One region of the Rahnella sp. P4_A8 genome, then DNA from elsewhere that is predicted to be linked to it. Evidence: predicted binding sites of a transcription regulator. Region 1 holds the regulator's gene; the other holds the start of a gene.
The links. The regulator CRP, encoded in region 1, controls carbon source genes, mostly activating them, when cyclic AMP is high. The targets are predictions, from matches to a motif close to ATGTGANNNNNNTCACAT.
Positions count from the first base shown of each region.

Region 1 (5,238 bases):
TCGCCAGTGGCTAACCTGGCTGGAGGGTGTACCGGCAGAACTGCAGCAGATTAACGACGGCATTGAGCGCCAGCTGAATGTGGTGGTGAACAATCTGATGTACTGCCCTGAAGCTCTGGCAGCGTTATTAAGCTCTCTGACGCAGCGCTACCCGTTCACGCAGTTCACTTTCACACGGCAGATTTACATGGGGGTATGGGATACGCTGCTGTACGAAGATTTTCAGCTGGCGATTGGCGTCACCGGCACCGAATCTCTTTCTAACGCCGTGAATCTGCTGCCGCTGGGTGAAGTGGACTGGGTTTTTGTTCATGCACCCTTTCATCCGCTGCAGCACATCACTGGCATGCTGGAAGAAGCGGTGTTGCGTCAGTACATTGCCATCAATGTGGAAGACACCTCGCGCCATCTGAACAAGCGGGTAGCCTGGTTGCTGACCGGGCAACGGCAGATCATCGTGGCAGATGTGGCGACTAAACTGGCCTGTCACCTGAAGGGAATGGGTATCGGTTTTCTGCCGCGCCATCTGTGCCAGCCATATCTCGACAGCGGCGAGCTGATCGCCCGGCAAATCCGCTATCCGCGCGCCCCTTCCCCGCTCAGTCTGGCGTGGAAAAAGGAGTACACAGGCAAGGCGCTGCATGACATTGTTTCTCTGTTCCACCAGAAAGACCCGCTGATCCAACCGTTGCTGGCGGGTTTAGAATAGTGATGCCCTCTTTGGCTTCGCGAATAAATATGGTAACAATAGGCTTAATTATGCGCAGCCTTGACGCCAGATCTTCGACCACAGAAAAGACCGCGTCTCGCCTGCCTGCATCACCTTTATGGAGAACAGCGCATTATGTCAGCCAAACATCCTGTTATTGCCGTGACCGGTTCGAGCGGTGCAGGCACCACGACCACCAGCGTGGCATTTCGTAAAATATTTCAGCAGCTTGGTTTGCGTGCGGCGGAACTGGAAGGCGACAGTTTTCATCATTTCACCCGTCCTGAAATGGATGCGGCAATACGCAAGGCGCGCGATCTGGGACGTCATATCAGCTACTTCGGGCCGGAAGCCAATGACTTTGGTTTGCTGGAAAAAAGCTTTATCGAATACGGTAAAACAGGCACTGGCCGTTCACGTAAGTATCTGCATACTTATGACGAAGCCGTTCCCTACAATCAGGTGCCGGGTACCTTTACGCCGTGGCAGGCGTTGCCGGAACCGACGGATATTTTGTTTTACGAAGGGTTACACGGTGGTGTGGTGGCGGACAAAATTGACGTTGCCGCGCAGGTCGACCTGCTGGTCGGCGTAGTGCCTATCGTCAACCTCGAATGGATCCAGAAACTGGTGCGCGATACCGGCGAGCGCGGGCATTCCCGTGAAGCGGTGATGGATTCCGTCGTGCGTTCGATGGATGACTATATCAATTACATTACCCCGCAGTTTTCCCGCACGCACATCAATTTCCAGCGGGTACCCACCATCGATACCTCGAACCCGTTTGCCGCCAAAGCCATTCCGTCACTGGATGAAAGCTTTGTGGTGATCCACTTTCAGGGGCTGGATGACATCGATTTCCCGTATCTGCTGGCCATGCTGCAAGGGTCGTTTATCTCGCACATCAAAACACTGGTGGTGCCGGGCGGCAAAATGGGGCTGGCGATGGAGCTGATCATGGCGCCGCTGGTGCAGCGCCTGATGGAAGGCAAGAAGATCGAGTAAACTTTATTCGGCTGCAATCACTTCAAAGCTGTGGGTGATTGTGGCCGCTTTCCCCAGCATCAGAGACACAGAACAGTATTTTTCGGCAGACAGGCTGACCGCACGTTCAACAATCTTATCGGTCAGATCCTTACCGGTGACGATAAAATGCAGATTGATGTGAGTGAACAGACGCGGCGCTTCTTCGCGGCGTTGTGAGGTCAGCTTCACTTCACAATCACGCACGTCATTACGACCTTTTTGCAAAATTGACACCACGTCGATTGCACTACACCCCCCTGCGGACATCAGTAACATTTCCATCGGGCTTGGGGCTTTATCACCCGCGTTTCCATCCATTGAAATCTGATGACCCGATGCAGACTCACCTAAAAATGTCAGTCCTTCAACCCATTTGACACGTGCATGCATGAACTATTCTCCCGGTGAATAAACTTGTCGAAATCTGCTCTCAGAGTACCCTTTCACCTAAAATCTGGCAACGTAACCCGATCGCCATCATGCTGAAGCGAGACAACAGAAGACAGCATCTCAAACCTGTGCTACAAACAAAGCCGAAACATACTTTCCAGTAAATTGCGGTGACGGTTTTTGCGGTTTAAGTACAGAACCCACGGTGATGACAGCAATAAACAGGCTGTTGCACTCCGACATCCGCTTGCAGCATTTCTGGAGAGTTATATGCTGAAAGGGCGCTTTGGATTTGAAGTGCCGTACAGGGAACTCTGAGCCCTGTGATTTTGGGCAGCGATAACAACAGAGGATAATAGCAAATGGTTCTCGGCAAGCCACAAACAGACCCGACTCTTGAATGGTTCCTGTCTCACTGTCATATACATAAGTATCCTTCTAAAAGTACGCTGATTCACCAGGGTGAAAAAGCCGAAACGCTTTACTACATCGTGAAAGGGTCAGTTGCTGTCCTGATTAAAGATGAAGAAGGCAAGGAAATGATACTGTCCTACCTTAACCAAGGTGACTTCATCGGTGAGCTGGGACTCTTCGAAGAAGGTCAGGAACGCAGTGCCTGGGTACGTGCTAAAACTGCCTGTGAAGTGGCTGAAATTTCATATAAAAAATTCCGCCAGCTGATTCAGGTTAACCCGGATATTCTGATGCGTCTCTCCGCGCAGATGGCCAACCGTCTGCAAGTGACGTCAGAGAAAGTCGGCAACCTTGCCTTCCTTGACGTTACCGGTCGTATCGCTCAAACCTTGCTCAATCTGGCTAAACAGCCTGATGCAATGACCCATCCGGACGGGATGCAAATCAAGATTACCCGCCAGGAAATTGGCCAAATCGTCGGTTGTTCACGTGAAACAGTCGGACGCATTCTCAAAATGCTGGAAGATCAAAGCCTGATCTCCGCACACGGTAAAACGATTGTCGTTTACGGCACACGTTAATCCCTCAAAAATTGGCGCGGCAAAACACTGTCGCGCCTTTTTTATGGGCTAAGCTTTACCCATGACGCTATGGCGAAGACTGTTTTACCATCCTGAAGTGAACTACGCGCTGCGCCAGACGCTGGTGTTGTGCTTACCTGTTGGCATTTGCTGGCTGTTTGGCAATTTGCAAATGGGCCTGCTGTTTTCCCTCTGCCCGGCCTGTTGTAACATCGCCGGTCTGGATACCCCGCATAAACGCTTTTTCAAACGCCTGCTCGTTGGCGGTTCACTCTTTGCCGTGAGCAGCCTTCTGCTGCAACTGATGCTCGAAAGCTGGCATATACCGCTGCCGCTGATCATGCTGTCGCTGGCGTTACTGCTCGGCGTCACCGGTGAAATCAGCCCGCTGCATGCGCGCCTGTTGCCCGGTGCGCTGGTGGCGACTATCTTCACGCTGAGTATGGTGGGCGTGCGCCCGATGTGGCAGGCCCCGGTGTTGTTCGCCGCTGGCACAGCCTGGTACGGATTGTTTAACTGGGCGTGGTTTCGTATTTCGGAAGAACAGCCGATGCGCGAAACGCTCAGCCAGCTCTATCTGCAACTCGCGGATTATTTCGAAGCCAAGTACAGCCTGCTGACGCAACACACCGATCCCGAAACCGCGTTACCCCCACTGCTAGCCCGCCAGCAGCAGGTTATCGACCTGATTGCCCTGCTTTATCAGCAATTACACATGTTGCCCCAGCACGGACATCATCATCACCATAAGCGGCTGTTTCAGCGTTTTCAGGTGGCGCTCGATTTGCAGGAGCACATTACAGTGAGCCTGCATCAGCCGGAAGAAGTGCAGAAACTGGTGGAGGAAAGCCATGCCGAAGCGGTTATCCGCCGAAATGCACAGGTGATTTCCACCCGTCTTCGGGTGATTGCCGACGATATTCTTTATCACCGTTTATCCGGGCGCTTTACGATGGCCAATGAGCTGACCGCGCTGGAGAAAATCGCCGCGCGCAACCCGGACAATCCGGTAGGTCAGTTTTGTTATTACCATTTCAGCCGCATTGCCCGTCTGTTACGCACACAGCGGCCGTTGTACAAACGTGACCTGATGAACACCCAGCCGCGTTTGCCCTTCTGGCCCGCGCTGAAAAGCTATCTTTCCTTCAAATCCGTGGCACTGCGTAATGCCGCACGTTTGGGCATTATTCTGGCGATTGGCAGCAGTCTGGGTCTGTTCTTCAATTTGCCCAAACCCTACTGGATCTTGCTGACTATCATGTTGGTCAGCCAGAACGGTTATAACGCCACGCGGGTGAGGATCCAGCACCGTGCACTCGGTACGCTGGCCGGATTGCTGATTGCCTCAGGCTTGCTCAAACTGGAACTGCCGGAAGGCACCACGCTGCTGTGCATGTTGCTGATCACCCTGTTGTCCTATACCGTTCTGCGCAAAAACTACGGACTGGCGATGGTCGGCATGACGGTGACTGCAGTGTATACCCTGCAATTGCTGGCGATGAACGGCGTGCATTTTCTGGTACCACGACTGGTCGATACCCTGATCGGCTGCGCGCTGGCCTTTGGTGGCACTATCTGGTTGTGGCCGCAATGGCAAAGCGGTTTGCTGCGCCAGAATGCACACCAGGCGCTGGAAATCTATCAGGACGCTATCCGCCTGCTGCTCGAGGAAAGCCCCGACACCGCCAAACTGGCGTACACCCGTATGCAGGTCAATCAGGCGCACAATAAGCTGTTCACTTCGCTAAATCAGGCGATGCAGGAGCCGGGTTTTAACTCACATTATCTGGCGGATATGCGTTTGTGGGTGACGCACAGTCAGTTTGTGGTTGAGCATATCAACGCGATGACGATCCTCGCCCGCGAGCATTACATGCTGCCGGAAAAACTGGCGACGGAGTATTTACAGACCTGCGAAATCGCGCTGCAAAGCTGTCAGCAACGACTGCTCTACGACGGGCCGGGCAGCGAGAACAACCTGTTTAATGCGCCGGAACTTCACCCGGATATGCCACTGACCGAAATGGAACGCCATCTGCGGCGCGTAATTTCACATCTCAGCGTGATGCATACCATCTCGTCACTGGCGTGGAAGCAGAGGCCGCATCATGGGATCTG
Region 1 is NZ_JBFUHK010000005.1:31,048-36,285, forward strand. It holds gene allS (HTH-type transcriptional activator AllS) at 1-709, shown strand, start outside; gene AC1DUO_RS04305 (phosphoribulokinase) at 845-1,714, shown strand; gene AC1DUO_RS04310 (OsmC family protein) at 1,718-2,125, opposite strand; gene crp (cAMP-activated global transcriptional regulator CRP) at 2,488-3,120, shown strand; gene AC1DUO_RS04320 (YccS/YhfK family putative transporter) at 3,182-5,238, shown strand, end outside.

Region 2 (5,238 bases), on a different contig from region 1:
CGTTACCGTTGTTGGCCAGAAAAAAGCTAAACCAGGTCAGAGCTTCTTCCCGCTGACTGTTAACTATCAGGAGCGTACTTACGCTGCTGGTCGTATCCCGGGTAGCTTCTTCCGTCGCGAAGGCCGTCCAAGTGAAGGCGAAACACTGACTTCACGTCTGATTGACCGCCCGATTCGCCCGCTATTCCCGGACTCTTTCCTGAATGAAGTTCAGGTTATCGCGACGGTAGTTTCTCTGAACCCACAAGTTAACCCTGACATCGTTGCGATGATCGGTGCGTCTGCTGCCCTGAGCCTGTCTGGTATTCCATTCAATGGCCCGATCGGTGCTGCACGCGTTGGTTACATCAACGATCAGTATGTTCTGAACCCAACCGCAGATGAGCTGAAAACAAGCCGTCTGGACCTGGTTGTTGCCGGTACTCAGGGCGCGGTTCTGATGGTTGAGTCTGAAGCTGAAGTGCTGAGCGAAGATCAGATGCTGGGCGCAGTGGTATTCGGCCACGAACAACAACAAATCGTTATCGACAACATCAACTCACTGGTTGCTGAAGTTGGTAAGCCGAAATGGGACTGGCAGCCAGAAGCGGTTAACGCAGAGCTGCACGCTCGCGTCGCTGCCTTGTCTGAATCCCGTCTGGGTGATGCGTACCTGATCACCGAGAAACAAGAACGTTACAACCAGATTAATGTGATCAAAGCTGACGTTGTTCAGGCTCTGCAGGCTGAAGACGAATCCCTGGACGCTGGTGAAATCTCTGACATTCTGGGCAGCATCGAGAAGAATGTGGTTCGTAGCCGTGTGCTGCGTGGCGAGCCGCGTATTGATGGTCGCGAAAAAGACATGATCCGTGGTCTGGACGTGCGCACTGGCGTTCTGCCACGTACTCACGGTTCTGCTTTGTTCACCCGTGGCGAAACTCAGGCGCTGGTCACTGCCACTCTGGGTACTGCGCGTGATGCACAGAACCTGGATGAGCTGATGGGCGAAAAAACTGACAGCTTCCTGTTCCATTACAACTTCCCTCCGTACTCAGTAGGTGAAACTGGGATGGTGGGTTCGCCAAAACGTCGTGAGATTGGCCATGGCCGTCTTGCTAAGCGTGGCGTGCTGGCGATGATGCCAAAACCAGAAGACTTCCCGTACACCGTACGTGTGGTTTCTGAAATCACTGAATCCAACGGTTCATCTTCAATGGCTTCTGTTTGTGGCGCATCTCTGGCCCTGATGGACGCAGGTGTTCCGATTAAAGCCGCTGTTGCGGGTATCGCAATGGGTCTGGTTAAAGAAGGCGAAAGCTTTATCGTTCTGTCCGACATTCTGGGTGACGAAGATCATCTGGGCGACATGGACTTTAAAGTGGCCGGTAGCCGCGATGGTATCACCGCGCTGCAAATGGACATTAAAATCGAAGGTATCACCCGCGAAATCATGCAGGTGGCTCTGAATCAGGCTAAGGGTGCACGTCTGCACATTCTGGGCGTGATGGAACAAGCTATCAGCATTCCACGTGGCGATATCTCTCAGTTTGCTCCGCGTATCCACACCATCAAGATCAGCCCGGACAAAATCAAGGACGTGATCGGTAAAGGTGGTTCTGTGATTCGTGCGCTGACCGAAGAAACCGGCACCACGATCGAAATCGAAGATGACGGTACTGTGAAAATCGCAGCCACCGACGGCGAGAAAGCGAAATACGCTATTCGTCGTATCGAAGAGATCACTGCTGAAATCGAAGTTGGCCGTATCTATCAGGGTAAAGTGACCCGTATCGTAGACTTTGGCGCATTTGTTGCCATCGGCGGCGGTAAAGAAGGTCTGGTGCATATTTCTCAAATCGCTGACAAGCGTGTAGAGAAAGTGACTGATTACCTGCAGATGGGCCAGGAAGTTCCGGTTAAAGTTCTCGAAGTTGACCGTCAGGGTCGTGTGCGTCTGAGCATCAAAGAAGCTACCGCACCTTCTCAGGACGAAACAACTGAGCAACCTGCAGCAGAATAATCTGTAACAGAAGTTTTACAGCTCCTTTCCATTTGGGAAGGAGCTGTTCGTCTCACGGACGCAGGACGCGTTTGTGTTAAGCAAGCGGATGACAGGATGTTCATCCAATGTTTGTCTCCGGGAGTAGAAATGAAGCCTTTCTTGCGCTGGTGTTATGTTGCGACAGCACTTATGTTGGCAGGATGCAGCAACCATGATTGGCGTAAAAATGAAGTTCTGGCGATTCCGTTGCAGCCAACGTTGCAGCAGGAAGTCATCCTGGCACGCATGGAACAAATACTTGCCAGTCGGTCATTAACCGATGATGAGAGAGCACAGCTATTATATGAGCGCGGTGTGCTGTATGATAGTCTCGGGCTAAGAGCACTGGCGCGAAATGATTTTTCACAAGCGCTGTCTATTCGTCCTGATATGCCAGAAGTTTTTAACTACCTGGGGATTTACCTAACGCAGGCAGGCAATTTCGATGCTGCCTATGAAGCGTTTGATTCTGTACTAGAGCTTGATCCAACTTACAACTACGCGCGTTTGAACCGAGGTATCGCCCTGTATTACGGTGGCCGATTCTCGTTAGCGCAGGATGATCTGCAGGCGTTTTATCGAGACGATCCAAATGATCCCTTCCGTTCGTTATGGCTTTATCTTGCGGAGCGAGAAATCAATCCAAAGAATGCCGACGTAGCGCTTCAACAGCGTTATGACAAAGCGGACAGAGGGCAATGGGGATGGAATATCGTCGAATTCTACCTGGGCAAAATCAGCGAATCTACGCTGATGGAACGCCTCAAGGCAGAAGCAACGGATAACACTTCGCTCGCTGAGCATCTCAGTGAAACTGACTTCTATTTAGGTAAACATTACCTAAGTCTGGGGGACAAGAACAGCGCCGCGGCACTGTTCAAACTGACGGTAGCTAACAATGTCCATAACTTTGTTGAGCACCGCTATGCATTGTTGGAATTGGCGCTTTTGGGCCATGAGCAAGACGACCTATCAGAATCGGACCAGCAATAGCTGACGACACCAATCAGCCTTTTAATCATGGTATTTACCATTTTTAAGCGCCTTAACGGGCGAGGGTTGCTTTGTTCGTTTTATAATCTAATTTGAGCCGGTTCACACTTTTCAATGAAAATGACTGAAAATTTTCTCGACGAGTTATGTAGACTGGCTGCCATTATTAATGAGGCACGTGTACATGACTACTGAGCTTGAAACCTCTTTTGCTGACCTGGGGCTGTCTGCTCCGATCATTTCTGCCCTTACTGATTTGGGCTACGAAAAACCTTCACCAATCCAGGCTGAGTGTATTCCTCACCTGTTAAGTGGCCGCGACGTTCTGGGTATGGCTCAGACAGGTTCCGGTAAAACAGCCGCATTCTCTTTACCGCTGCTGCACAATATTGATGCTTCACTGAAAGCACCACAAATTCTTGTTCTGGCACCTACCCGCGAACTGGCGGTTCAGGTTGCTGAAGCAATGACTGATTTCTCTAAACACATGCATGGCGTGAATGTGGTTGCCCTTTATGGCGGCCAGCGCTATGACGTCCAGTTGCGCGCACTGCGTCAGGGACCACAAGTTGTTGTGGGTACACCGGGCCGCCTGCTGGACCACCTGAAACGCGGCACCCTGAACCTCTCTAACCTGAGTGGCCTGGTGCTGGACGAAGCTGATGAAATGCTGCGTATGGGCTTCATCGAAGACGTCGAAACTATCATGGCGCAGATCCCGGCTGAACATCAGACCGCGTTGTTCTCTGCAACTATGCCAGAAGCTATCCGTCGCATTACCCGTCGCTTCATGAAAGATCCTCAGGAAGTGCGTATCCAGTCAAGCGTAACCACGCGTCCTGACATCAGCCAGAGCTACTGGTCTGTCTACGGTCTGCGCAAAAACGAAGCGCTGGTGCGTTTCCTGGAAGCAGAAGATTTTGATGCGGCGATCATCTTCGTTCGTACCAAAAACGCAACGCTGGAAGTGGCTGAAGCGCTGGAACGCAGTGGCTACAGCAGTGCTGCACTGAACGGTGACATGAATCAGGCACTGCGCGAGCAGACTCTGGAACGTCTGAAAGATGGCCGTCTGGACATTTTGATCGCAACCGACGTGGCAGCACGTGGTCTCGATGTAGAACGTATCAGCCTGGTTGTTAACTACGACATCCCGATGGACTCAGAATCTTACGTTCACCGTATCGGTCGTACCGGTCGTGCTGGCCGTGCGGGTCGCGCACTGCTGTTCGTTGAGAACCGTGAACGTCGTTTGCTGCGTAACATTGAACGCACCATGAAGCTGACCATTCCAGAAGTTGAAATCCCAACTGCAGAAGTTCTGGGCGAACGTCGTCTGGCTAAGTTTGCAGCGAAAGTTCAGCAACAACTGGAAAGCAGCGATCTGGATCAATACCGTGCGCTGCTGGCGAAACTGCAACCTGCAGAAGAGCTGGACGTTGAAACACTGGCGGCGGCACTGTTGAAAATGGCACAGGGCGAACGTCCTTTGATCGTTGCAGCGGATCCGGTCTTCAAAAGCCGTCCACCACGTCGTGAATTCGAAGAACGTGGTGACCGCGGTGATCGTGGCGATCGTCGTGACCGTCCGGTACGTAGCAATGATCGTCCTGTACGTGATGGCGACAGCCCACGTCGTGAGCGTCGTGACGCTGGCGAAATGGAACTGTATCGCATCGAAGTGGGTCGTGACGATGGCGTTGAAGTTCGTCACATCGTTGGCGCTATCGCTAACGAAGGCGACATCAGCAGCCGTTACATCGGTAACATCAAGCTGTTCGGTACGCACTCTACTATCGAATTGCCGAAAGGTATGCCGGGCGAGATCCTGTCTCACTTCACCCGTACACGTATCCTGAATAAACCGATGAACATGCAGTTGATCGGTGATGCGGTGCCACAGGCTCCACGTCGTGATCGTCCGGCCGGTGCTGGCGGTGAGCGTCGTGGTAACGGTGCTCCGCGTCCGTTCAACGGTGAACGTCGTGAAGGTGCCCGTGGTACTGGTGCTCCACGTACTTTCAGTGGTGACCGTCGTGAAGGCGCTTCAGCCGCAGGTGACCGTCGTCCGCCAAGCCGCGCACCACGTCGTACTTCTGACGCATAATCTGATTTCAGTTCGCTGATCCTCAGATAATAAAAAACCAGCCTTCATCAGGCTGGTTTTTTTTCGTCTGCAATTTACGGGGCCGGTTAGCCAATACGCTGCGCTTTAACCAGTT
Region 2 is NZ_JBFUHK010000048.1:19,243-24,480, forward strand. It holds gene pnp (polyribonucleotide nucleotidyltransferase) at 1-2,002, shown strand, start outside; gene nlpI (lipoprotein NlpI) at 2,132-3,016, shown strand; gene yrbN (protein YrbN) at 3,137-3,211, shown strand; gene AC1DUO_RS18765 (DEAD/DEAH family ATP-dependent RNA helicase) at 3,201-5,123, shown strand; gene AC1DUO_RS18770 (luciferase-like monooxygenase) at 5,210-5,238, opposite strand, start outside.
Region 2: the regulator CRP is predicted to act here: its motif matches at 3,107-3,124, upstream of yrbN (protein YrbN).